Oharaeibacter diazotrophicus: one gene and its partner. The protein of the gene in region 2 interacts with the protein of the main gene of each other region in a pairwise test. Links are inferred from orthologs where the notes say so. Each region holds a gene or a part of one and is shown on either strand. Other genes may lie near its edges.

What was found. Proteins that work in one complex are often made in the same cells at the same time.
Region 1: the proteins of phnG (region 2) and EDD54_RS00930 interact in binary tests that used the Escherichia coli proteins (3 or more experiments, as listed by UniProt). The link is inferred for Oharaeibacter diazotrophicus from one-to-one orthologs.

The regions. Positions count from the first base shown.
Region 1 is NZ_SNXY01000006.1:166,469-170,820, forward strand. The notes cover bases 1,450-4,352. They hold EDD54_RS00930 (sugar ABC transporter ATP-binding protein), read right to left. Parts: upstream 3,716-4,352; coding sequence 2,183-3,715; downstream 1,450-2,182. Other genes in these bases: EDD54_RS00925 (ABC transporter permease), read right to left, coding at 1,450-1,902; rhaS (rhamnose ABC transporter substrate-binding protein), read right to left, coding at 3,883-4,352. Outside these bases: EDD54_RS00920 (ABC transporter permease), read right to left, coding at 1-922; more of EDD54_RS00925, read right to left, coding at 919-1,449. UniProt on the Escherichia coli protein: Part of the ABC transporter complex RbsABC involved in ribose import. Responsible for energy coupling to the transport system.
Region 2 is NZ_SNXY01000007.1:441,074-446,773, reverse strand. The notes cover bases 1,598-4,398. They hold phnG (phosphonate C-P lyase system protein PhnG), read left to right. Parts: upstream 1,598-2,666; coding sequence 2,667-3,131; downstream 3,132-4,398. Other genes in these bases: EDD54_RS10615 (carbon-phosphorus lyase complex subunit), read left to right, coding at 3,748-4,398; phnH (phosphonate C-P lyase system protein PhnH), read left to right, coding at 3,147-3,737; phnE (phosphonate ABC transporter, permease protein PhnE), read left to right, coding at 1,733-2,599; phnE (phosphonate ABC transporter, permease protein PhnE), read left to right, coding at 1,598-1,736. In the rest of the region: phnD (phosphonate ABC transporter substrate-binding protein), read left to right, coding at 1-778; more of phnE, read left to right, coding at 852-1,597; more of EDD54_RS10615, read left to right, coding at 4,399-4,857; EDD54_RS10610 (alpha-D-ribose 1-methylphosphonate 5-phosphate C-P-lyase PhnJ), read left to right, coding at 4,854-5,700. UniProt on the Escherichia coli protein: Together with PhnH, PhnI and PhnL is required for the transfer of the ribose triphosphate moiety from ATP to methyl phosphonate.

The DNA.
Region 1 (4,352 bases), on a different replicon or contig from region 2:
TCGACATCACGATGCCCGGCACGTTGAGGAGGCCGAGGCCGAAGGTGACGAGGCCCATCACGAAGGCGGCGATGGCGACGCCGAGGATCGAGCCGGAGCCGCCGAGGATCGACACGCCGCCGAGCACCACCATGGTGACGACCTCGAGCTCCCAGCCGACCGCGATCGAGGGACGGGTCGAGCCGAGGCGCGACGTCAGCATCACCGACGCCGCGCCGGCGGCGAGGCCGGTGCCGAGGAAGAGCAGGAACTTCACCCGCTCGACCTTCACGCCGGAAAAGCGGGCGGCGAAGGCGTTGTTGCCGATGGCGAACACCTGCCGGCCGAACACCGTGCCGTGCAGGATCACGCCGCCGACGACGGCGACGGCGAGGAAGGCTGCGAATTCGAAGGAGAACACCCACCAGACGTAGCCCTGGCCGAACCAGGCGAAGGCGGCGGGATAGCCCTTGTAGACCTGATCGCCGAGCACGACGAAGGAGAGGCCGCGGAAGAGGCTCATGGTGCCGATCGTGACCACGATCGAGGGCAGGCCAAACCTCGTGACGAGCAGGCCGTTGAAGGCGCCGCAGGCGAGGCCGACGCCGAGCCCGATCGCCACCAGCCCCGGCGCGCCGACGCCGGCCTGCGCCGCCGCGCCCATGGCGGTCGACGCCAGCGCGATGATCGCGGCGACCGACAGGTCGATCTCGCCGGCGATGATCAGGAAGGCCATGGCGACCGCGACGATCGCCTTCTCTGTGAAGTTGAAGGTCGCGTCGGAAAGGTTCCACGGATCGAGGAAATAGGGCGACGCGAGGCTGTTGGCGACGAAGATCGCGACGGCGACCGCGAACAGCAGCGCCTCCCAGCTCTTGAGGATCCGCTTGGCACCGCCGTCGAGGCGGTCTGGGATGACCCGGGGTGCGGGAACGTCGGTCATGCCACGGCTCCGGCTTCGCGCAAGATGATGCGGCCCTTGGCGCGCTCGGCGCGGGCGTTGATGGCGACGGCGGCGATGATGACCGCCCCCGAGATCGCCATCTGCCAGAACGGCGAGACGCCGACGACCGGCAGGGCGTTCTTGACGAGGCCGAGGAACAGCGCGCCGAGCACGGCGCCGGCCACCGAGCCGATGCCGCCGGCGATCGAGACGCCGCCGATCACGCAGGCGGCGACGACGTCGAGTTCGAAGCCGGCGGCGACGTCGACGTAGGCGACGGCGTAGCGGGCGACCCACAGGTAGCCGCAGGCGCCGGCGACGAGGCCGGACAGGCAGAAGGCGGCGAAGCGCGTACGGCCGACGTCGACGCCGGCGTAGACCGCGGCGGTCGGGTTGCCGCCGGTGGCGTAGAAGGCGCGGCCGAGCGCGGTGCGGGTGAACAGGACGAAGGCGGCGGCGATCGCCGCCAGCGCGATCCAGGACAGCACCGGCAGCCCGGCGATCACCACGCGCGGGGTGTCGAGGAAGGCCGGCGTCATCTCGTGGGCGTTGACCCAGGCGCCGCCGGAGACGACGAAGGCCATGCCGCGGTAGATCGTCAGCGTGCCGAGCGTGACGACGATCGGGGGAATGCCGAGCTTCCAGACCAGGAGGCCGTTGATCGCGCCGAGCGCGAGGCCGATGCCGAGCGAGACGAGCACCAGCAGCGCGAGCGGCAGCTCCGGATGGGCCTCGTTCAGCATCGCGACGACCATGCCGGTGAAGGCGAGGTTGGCGGCGACCGAGAGGTCGATCGAGCGCGTCAGGATCACCGCCGACTGGCCGAGCGCGAGCACGATCAGGATGGCGGTGTCGTTGAAGACGGCGGCGAGATTGCCCGGCGCCGCGAAGGCCGGGAAGCGCCACGTCACCGCGGCGACCAGCAGCGCGGTGGCGAGGAGCAAGAGGCTCTCGCGCCGGGCGAGGAGGGCGGCGATCATGCGGGGGCTCCGGGGCGGGCGACGGTTCCGGGGAAGGGGCGTGCGGTGGCCCCTCCCGTCGACTTGGTCCGCGCAGGCGGACCATCCACGAGGGTGACGGGTGCGGCGGTGTCCGGCCGGGCAGGCTCTCGGCCGTGACGTGGATGGTCCGCCCGCGCGGACCAAGCCGGAGAATGGAAAGGCGGGCGCGGGTGGTCCGCGTGGAGGGTCGCGCGACCCGCGAGCGTCCCGCCCGCGAGCGTCCCGCTCGGTGCCGTCCGGCCCGCCGGCGTCCTCGACGTCATGGCGCGGCCTCCGCGTTGCCGGTCGCGGCGGCGACGAGGATCTCGGGGGTGAGGCCGGCGCGGTCGTAGGTGGCGACCATGCGGCCCTCCTTCATCACGACGACGCGGTCGCTCATGCCGAGGATCTCCGGGATCTCGCTCGACACCATCAGCACCGCGAGCCCCTCGGCGGCGAGTTCGCCCATGAAGGCGTGCACGGCGGCCTTGGAGCCGATGTCGATGCCCTTGGTCGGCTCGTCGAGCACGATGACCTTGGGCCGCGTCGCCAGCCACTTGCCGATCACCACCTTCTGCTGGTTGCCGCCCGACAGCGTGCCGACCGGCTGGCTGAGCGAGGCGGCGCGCAGGTCGAGCCGGGCGGCGTAGGTGCGGGCGAGGGCGAATTCCTCGGCCGAGCGCAGGAAGCCGCGGCGGGCGGTGCGGGCGAGCGAGGGCAGCGAGATGTTCTCGACGATCGGCATCGCCGTGATCGCGCCGTGGCGGCCGCGCTCCTCCGGCACGTAGACGATGCCGGCTGCGATCGCGTCGGCCGGCGAGCGGATCGTCAGCGTCCGGCCGTCGAGGGCGACGGTGCCGCCGGAGGGACGGGTGACGCCGAACAGCGCCTGACAGAACTCCGAGCGCCCGGCGCCGACGAGGCCGTAGAGGCCGAGGATCTCGCCGCGGCGGAGCTCGAGCGAGATGCCGTCGAACTCGGTCGGATGACGGTAGCCCGCGACGGAGAGCACGGTCGGGCCGATCGCGACCTCGCGCTTGGGGAAGACCTGGGTGACCTCGCGGCCGACCATCATCCGGACGAGGTCGGCGTGGGAGACGTCGGCGAGGCGGCCGGCGCCGACGCGGCGGCCGTCGCGGAAGACGGCGTAGTCGTCGGCGATCCGCCTGAGCTCCTCGAACTTGTGGCTGATGAACAGGATCGCCTTGCCGCGGCTCTTCAGCCGCTCGATGATGCGGAAGAGGTCCTCGACCTCCTTGTGCGACAGCGCCGCGGTCGGCTCGTCCATGATGACGATGCGGGCGTCGACCGAGAGCGCGCGGGCGATCGCCACGAGGTGGCGCTGGGCGATCGAGAGGTCCTTCAGCCGCGTCCGCGGGTCGATGGCGGCGTCGATCGAATAGAGCAGGGCCGCGGCGCGGGCGTTCATCGCGCCCCAGGCGACGAGGCCGAGGCGGTTCTTCGGCGCGTGGCCGAGGAAGATGTTCTCGGCGACCGTGAGGTCGTCGAACAGCACGGTCTCCTGGTGGATCGCGGTGATGCCGGCGGCCTGCGCGGCCTCCGCGGTCGGCAGGACGCAGGGCGCGCCGTCGATCAGGATCTCGCCGGCGTCGGGCCGGTGGATGCCTGTGAGGATCTTGACCAGCGTCGACTTGCCGGCGCCGTTCTCGCCGATCAGCGCGGTGACGCGGCCGGGGCGCAGCTCCAGGGCCACGTCCGAGAGCGCGCGAACGCCCGGGAAGGCCTTGGAGATGCCGCGCATCTCCAGCACGGGCGCGGCGACGGTCGTCTCGGGGACGGGCATGGCGTTCATCGGTCGGAGGGGCCTCGGCTGGAGCGGTGCGCCGCTCTCTCGTCGTGGTCTCGGGCGCCGCCGGACGGTGCGGCGGCGGGGCGCGCCGGCACGAGCGGCCGACGGGCGGATGCCGACGGCGCCGGACCTCGGGGGGCGGCGCCGTCGCGGATCGAGCGTTTCGCCGATCAGAAGATCTTGGCGAATTCCTCGACGTTGGAGGCGTCGTAGACGAACGGGTCGGCCATGGCGCCCTCGGCGTTGTCGTCGAGCTTCACCGTGCCCATCCGGCCCATCGGGATCTCGGCGCCCGGACCGGCCTTCGCCTTCCCGGTGGCGAGGTTGTAGGCGATCGTGGTGGCGGCGTAGCCGAGGTCGATCGGGTTCCAGATCGCGAAGGACTTCGAGGCGCCCGACTTGACATGGCCGGCCATCTCCGAGGGCAGGCCGAGGCCGGTGACGTTGATCTGGCCGGTCTTGCCGGCGTCGGTCACGGCCTGGGCGGCGGCGACGATGCCGACCGAGGTCGGCGCGATGATCGCCTTCAGGTTCGGGTACTTCTGGATCAGGCCCTGCGTCTCGCGGTAGGACTTGTCGGCGAGGTCGTCGCCGTAGACCGTGTCGACCAGCTTCACGTTCGGATAGTTCGGCAGCACCT
Region 2 (5,700 bases):
CGGCCCGCTCGCCGACTACCTCTCCAAGGAGCTCGGCGTGAAGGTCACGCTGCGCGTCGCCAACGACTACGCCGCGGTCATCGAGGCCCAGCGCGCCGGCAACGCCCAGATCGCCATGTACGGCCCGGCCTCCTACGCCCGCGCCGTCATGACCGGCGTCGAGCTCGACCCGCTCGTCGTGCCGCGCCACTCGAACGGCATGACCGGCTACTTCTCGGTCGTCTACGTCCGCGCCGACAGCGCCTACAAGACCATCGAGGACCTGCGCGGCAAGACCCTCGCCCTGGTCGACCCGAACTCGACCTCCGGCAACAACGCCCCGCGCTTCTTCCTGGACCGCGCCGGCTACTCGGTCGACACCTTCTTCGGCAAGTCCTTCTTCGCCGGCAGCCACGACAACGCCGTCCTGGCGCTCGCCCAGGGCACGGCCGACGCCGCCGCCAACTCCTGGAACTCCGAGGACGACTCCAACCTCACCCGGATGATCACCAAGGGCGTGCTCAAGGACGCCGCCGGCAATCCGATGAAGAAGGAGGACTTCCGCATCGTCTTCAAGTCGGACTTCCTGCCCGAGGGCCCGTTCTCGGTGCTCTCCGCCCTGCCGGAGGACCTCAAGGCCCAGATCAAGCAGGCCTTCCTCGACATGCCCTCGAAGGATCCGAAGGGCTACGCCGCCCTGTCCGACGGCAAGGACAAGGAGTTCGTCGGGATCGACCGCGCCGCGTTCGACCCGATCATCGAGATGGTCAAGTTCAACGACGCCGCCCGCAAGTCCTGACGCAGGCCTTCACCGGGGCCGGGTTCCGCCGCGCGCGGGATCCGGCCCCGGCCCCTTTCCAGGAGCCGCCGCCTTGAGCCTCGTCCCGGTGCTGCCCGACGCGCAGCGCGTCAGCCTCGCGAGCGGCTACGCCGCCACCGTGCGCGCCCGCCGCATCCGCCTCCTCGTCGGCCTCACCGCGGTCGTCCTCCTCGCTCTGGTGGCCGGATGGGCCGCCGAGGTCCGGATCGGCACCTTCGCGACCAACCTCTGGCGCTTCACCAGCTACCTCGGCCGGATCACGCCCGAGTTCTCCTGGGCGACGCCGTTCCAGAGCCTTGCGGCCTGGTACTGGAACCTGCCGCACTGGCTGTCGCTGCTCGCCGAGACGCTGCTGATCGCCTATCTCGGCACGCTGATGGGCGCCGTCGTCGGCTTCGCCCTCTCCTTCCTCGCCGCCGCCAACCTCAACCCGAACCCGACCTCGCGCTTCCTCGTGCGCCGCACCATGGAACTGCTGCGCACCGTGCCGGGCGTCGTGTTCGCGCTCCTGTTCGTGATCGCCTTCGGCCTCGGGCCGATGCCCGGCGTGTTCGCCGTGGCGCTGCACACCGCCGGCGCGCTCGCCAAGCTCTACGCCGAGGTGGTCGAGAACGTCGACATGAAGCCGGTCGAGGGTGTCGCCGCCGCCGGCGGCTCCTGGCTCGCCCGGGTCCGCTTCGCCGTGCTGCCGCAGGTGTTGCCGGGCTTCGCCAGCTACACGCTGCTGCGCTTCGAGATCAACGTCCGCGAGAGCGCGGTGATGGGGTTCGTCGGCGCCGGCGGCATCGGCGAGGACCTCGTGACCTCGATCCGCCAGTTCTACTACCCCGACGTCAGCGCCCTCCTGATCCTGATCGTCGCCACGGTGATGGCGATCGACTTCCTCACCGAGAAGCTGCGCCACCACCTGATCGGCCTCGAGGGACGCGCCCGATGACCGCCGCCGCCACCTCTCCGCTCGCCGCCCTCGCCGCCGAGAACCTCGACCGCCTGCGCGCCGCCCATCCGGCCGCCTTCGACGACCGCCGCAGGCTCGTGCTCGGCGCCGCCGCGGCCGCCGCCGTGGTCGGCCTCGCCGCCTTCGCGCTCTGGTATCTCGACTTTTCGATCCTGGCGATCTGGAACGGCGTCGGCCGCCTCGGCGGTTTCCTGGTGCTGATGATCCCGCCCTCGCCGGACCGCTATCTCTGGACCTATCTCCAGGCGATGGCCGAGACCGTCGGCATCGCCTATCTCGGCACGCTGGTCGCGGCGATCATAGCCTTCCCCTTCGGCTTCCTCGCCGCCCGCAACGTCATTCCCAACGTGTTCGTCCACGTCGGCGTCCGCCGCTTCCTCGACACGCTGCGCGGCGTCGACACGCTGATCTGGGCGCTGATCTGGGTGAGCGTGGTCGGCCTCGGTCCGTTCGCCGGCGTGCTGGCGATCATCTGCTCGGACATCGGCGCCTTCGGCAAGCTGTTCTCCGAGGCGATCGAGACCGCCGACCGCCGGCCGGTCGAGGGCGTGATCTCCGCCGGCGGCTCGCGCCTCGCTGGCCACCGCTTCGGCATCCTGCCGCAGATCGTGCCGGTGATGGTCAGCCAGGTGCTCTACTACTTCGAATCCAACACCCGCTCGGCCACCATCATCGGCATCGTCGGCGCCGGCGGCATCGGCATTCCGCTCGCCGAGGCGATCCGCACGCTCGAACTTCAGCAGGTCGCCTTCCTCGTGCTGATGATCCTCGTCGTGGTCACCGTGATCGACCTTGTGTCGAGCCGCATCCGCTTCGCGGTGATCGGTAAGCCGGCTCACTGACTTCCCGCCCGCCTTCATCACAGCGTCATCGGAGCCGGCGAAACAGGCGGCCCGGAGCCGGAGAGCCATGCCAGAGTCCCGTATCGCCCCCGACGTGACCGCCCGCCGCCGCGCCATGGCGGCCTTCGCCGAGGCCACCGCCGACGAACTCGCCGGCGCGCTCGACGCCATCCTCGGCGAGACCGCCGCCACGGACCTCCGCCGCCCCGAGGCCGGCCTCGTGATGGTGCGCGGGCGGATCGGCGGCGACGGCCCGGCCTTCAACCTCGGCGAAGCCTCGGTCGCCCGCGCCTCCGTCACGGTCGGCGGCCTCGTCGGCCATGCCTACCGCCTCGGCCGCGACACCGGCGCCGCCCGCCTCGCCGCCATCGCCGACGCGCTCTGGCAGGACCCTGCCCGCCGGCCCGCCGTCGAGGCGGCGCTGGTCGCCCCGGTCGAGGCCCGCCTCGCCGCCGACCGCGACGACGCCTCGCGCCGCGCCGCCGCCACCCGCGTCGACTTCTTCACCATGGTCCGCGGCGACGTGGACTGACCGGATCCGAACGCCATGTCAGCCGTCCAGCCCCTGCCGGGCTTTCCCGCCCCCGTCGACGACGCCCAGCGCGTCTTCCGCGCCGTGATGTCCGCGCTCGCCGAGCCAGGCCGGATCGTCGCGCTCGCCGACCTGCCGACGCCGCCGGCGCCGCTGTCGGCCACCGCCGCCGCGATCGCGCTGGCGCTCGCCGATTACGAGACGCCGATCGCCCTCGCCCCGGGCCTCGCCTCCGATGCGGCCGCCGCCTTCCTGCGCTTCCACACCGGCGCCGCCGTCGTTTCCGACACCGGGCGCGCGGCCTTCGTGATCGCCGACGCCGCCGGCTTCGCCGGCCTCGAGGGCCTCGCGATCGGCACGTTCGACTATCCCGACCGCTCGGCGACGCTGATCCTCCAGGTCGACGCCCTCGCCGCGGACGGTCCGCTGACCCTCGCCGGCCCGGGCGTGCCCGGCACCCGTCGGCTCGGCATCGATCCGCTGCCGTCCGCGCTCGTCCCGGCGCTCGCCGCCAACCGCGCCCTGTTCCCGCGCGGGGTCGACCTCGTGCTCGCCGCGCCGGACGCCGTCGTCGGCCTGCCGCGCTCGACCACCGTCACGCTCTGAGGAGGCTCCGATGTACGTCGCCGTCAAGGGCGGGGAGAAGGCGATCGAGGCGGCCCACCGCCTGCTCGCCCACGAGCGCCGCGGCGATCCCGCCGTGCCCGAGCTCGGCACCGACCAGATCCGCGGCCAGCTGACGCTCGCCGTCGACCGCGTCATGGCCGAGGGCTCGCTCTACGATCCCGGCATCGCGTCGATCGCGATCAAGCAGGCGCGCGGCGATCTGATCGAGGCGATCTTCCTCACCCGCGCCTACCGCACCACGCTGCCGCGCTTCGGCTATTCCGAACCGCTCGACACCGGCCGGATGGACGTGGTGCGCCGGGTCTCGGCGACCTACAAGGACCTGCCCGGCGGGCAGGTGCTCGGGCCGACCTTCGACTACACCCACCGCCTCGTCGACTTCGACCTCGCCGAGAGCGGCGCACCCGCCGCCCCGGCGGTCGCGCCGACGCCGCTCGAGCCGGCGCCGCACGTCACCGCCCTCCTCGACGGCGAGGGCCTGATCGAGCGCAACCGCGATCCCGCCGATGCGGGCGAGCCGGGCGACCTCACCCGCGAGCCGCTAGCCTTCCCGGCCGGCCGGGATGTCCGCCTGCAGACGCTGGCGCGCGGCGACGAGGGCTTCGTGCTCGCGCTCGGCTATTCGACCCAGCGCGGCTACGGCCGCACCCACGCCTTCGCCGGCGAGATCCGCATCGGCGACGTCGAGGTCGAGTTCTTCGCCGAGGAGGTCGGCTTCGCCGTGCCGCTCGGGCGCATCCGCGTCACCGAGTGCGAGATGGTCAACCAGTTCGTCGGCTCGGCCGAGGTGCCGCCGCAGTTCACCCGCGGCTACGGCCTCGCCTTCGGCCAGCTCGAGCGCAAGGCGATGTCGATGGCGCTCGTCGATCGCGCTCTGCGCGCCGCCGAACTCGGCGAGGAGACCGGCGCCCCGGCCCAGGACGAGGAGTTCGTGCTCTCGCACGCCGACAACGTCCAGGCGACCGGCTTCGTCGAGCACCTCAAGCTGCCGCACTACGTGGACTTCCAGGCCGAGCTCGGCCTCGTCCGCCAGATGCGCCGCGAACACGCCGAGCGCCGCGCCGCCGCGGCCGCCGAGATCGGGGAAGCCGCCGAATGACCGCGTCGCCGACAACCGCGCAGATCCGGGAGCGCGAGGCCCGCTACAACTTCGCCTATCTCGACGAGCAGACCAAGCGGATGATCCGCCGCGCGATCCTGAAGGCGATCGCCGTGCCGGGTTACCAGGTGCCCTTCGCCAGCTGCGAGATGCCGATGCCCTACGGCTGGGGCACCGGCGGCGTCCAGGTCACCGCGGCGGTGCTCGGGCCCGACGACGTGCTGAAGGTGATCGACCAGGGCTCGGACGACACCACCAACGCGGTGTCGATCCGCAAGTTCTTCGAGAAGACCGCCGGCGTCGCCACCACCACTTCGACCGGCGCGGCCACCGTGATCCAGACCCGCCACCGCATCCCCGAGCAGCCGCTCGCGGCCGGGCAGATCCTGGTCTACCAGGTGCCGATCCCCGAGCCGCTGCGCTTCCTCGAGCCGCGCGAGACCGAGACGCGCACCATGCACGCGCTCGCGGAATACGGGCTGATGCACGTCAAGCTCTACGAGGACATCGCCCGCCACGGCCACATCGCCACCACCTACGCCTATCCGGTGACGGTGGCCGGCCGCTACCTGATGGATCCCTCGCCGACGCCGAAGTTCGACAATCCGAAGATGCACATGAGCGCCGCGCTGCAGCTGTTCGGCGCCGGCCGCGAGAAGCGCATCTACGCGATCCCGCCGCACACCGAGGTGGTCAGCCTCGACTTCGAGGACCACCCCTTCGAGGTCAACAAGTTCGACCGTCCCTGCGCGCTCTGCGGCGCCGAGGGCGTCTATCTCGACGAGGTCGTGCTCGACGACCGCGGCGGGCGGATGTTCGTCTGCTCCGACACCGACCACTGCG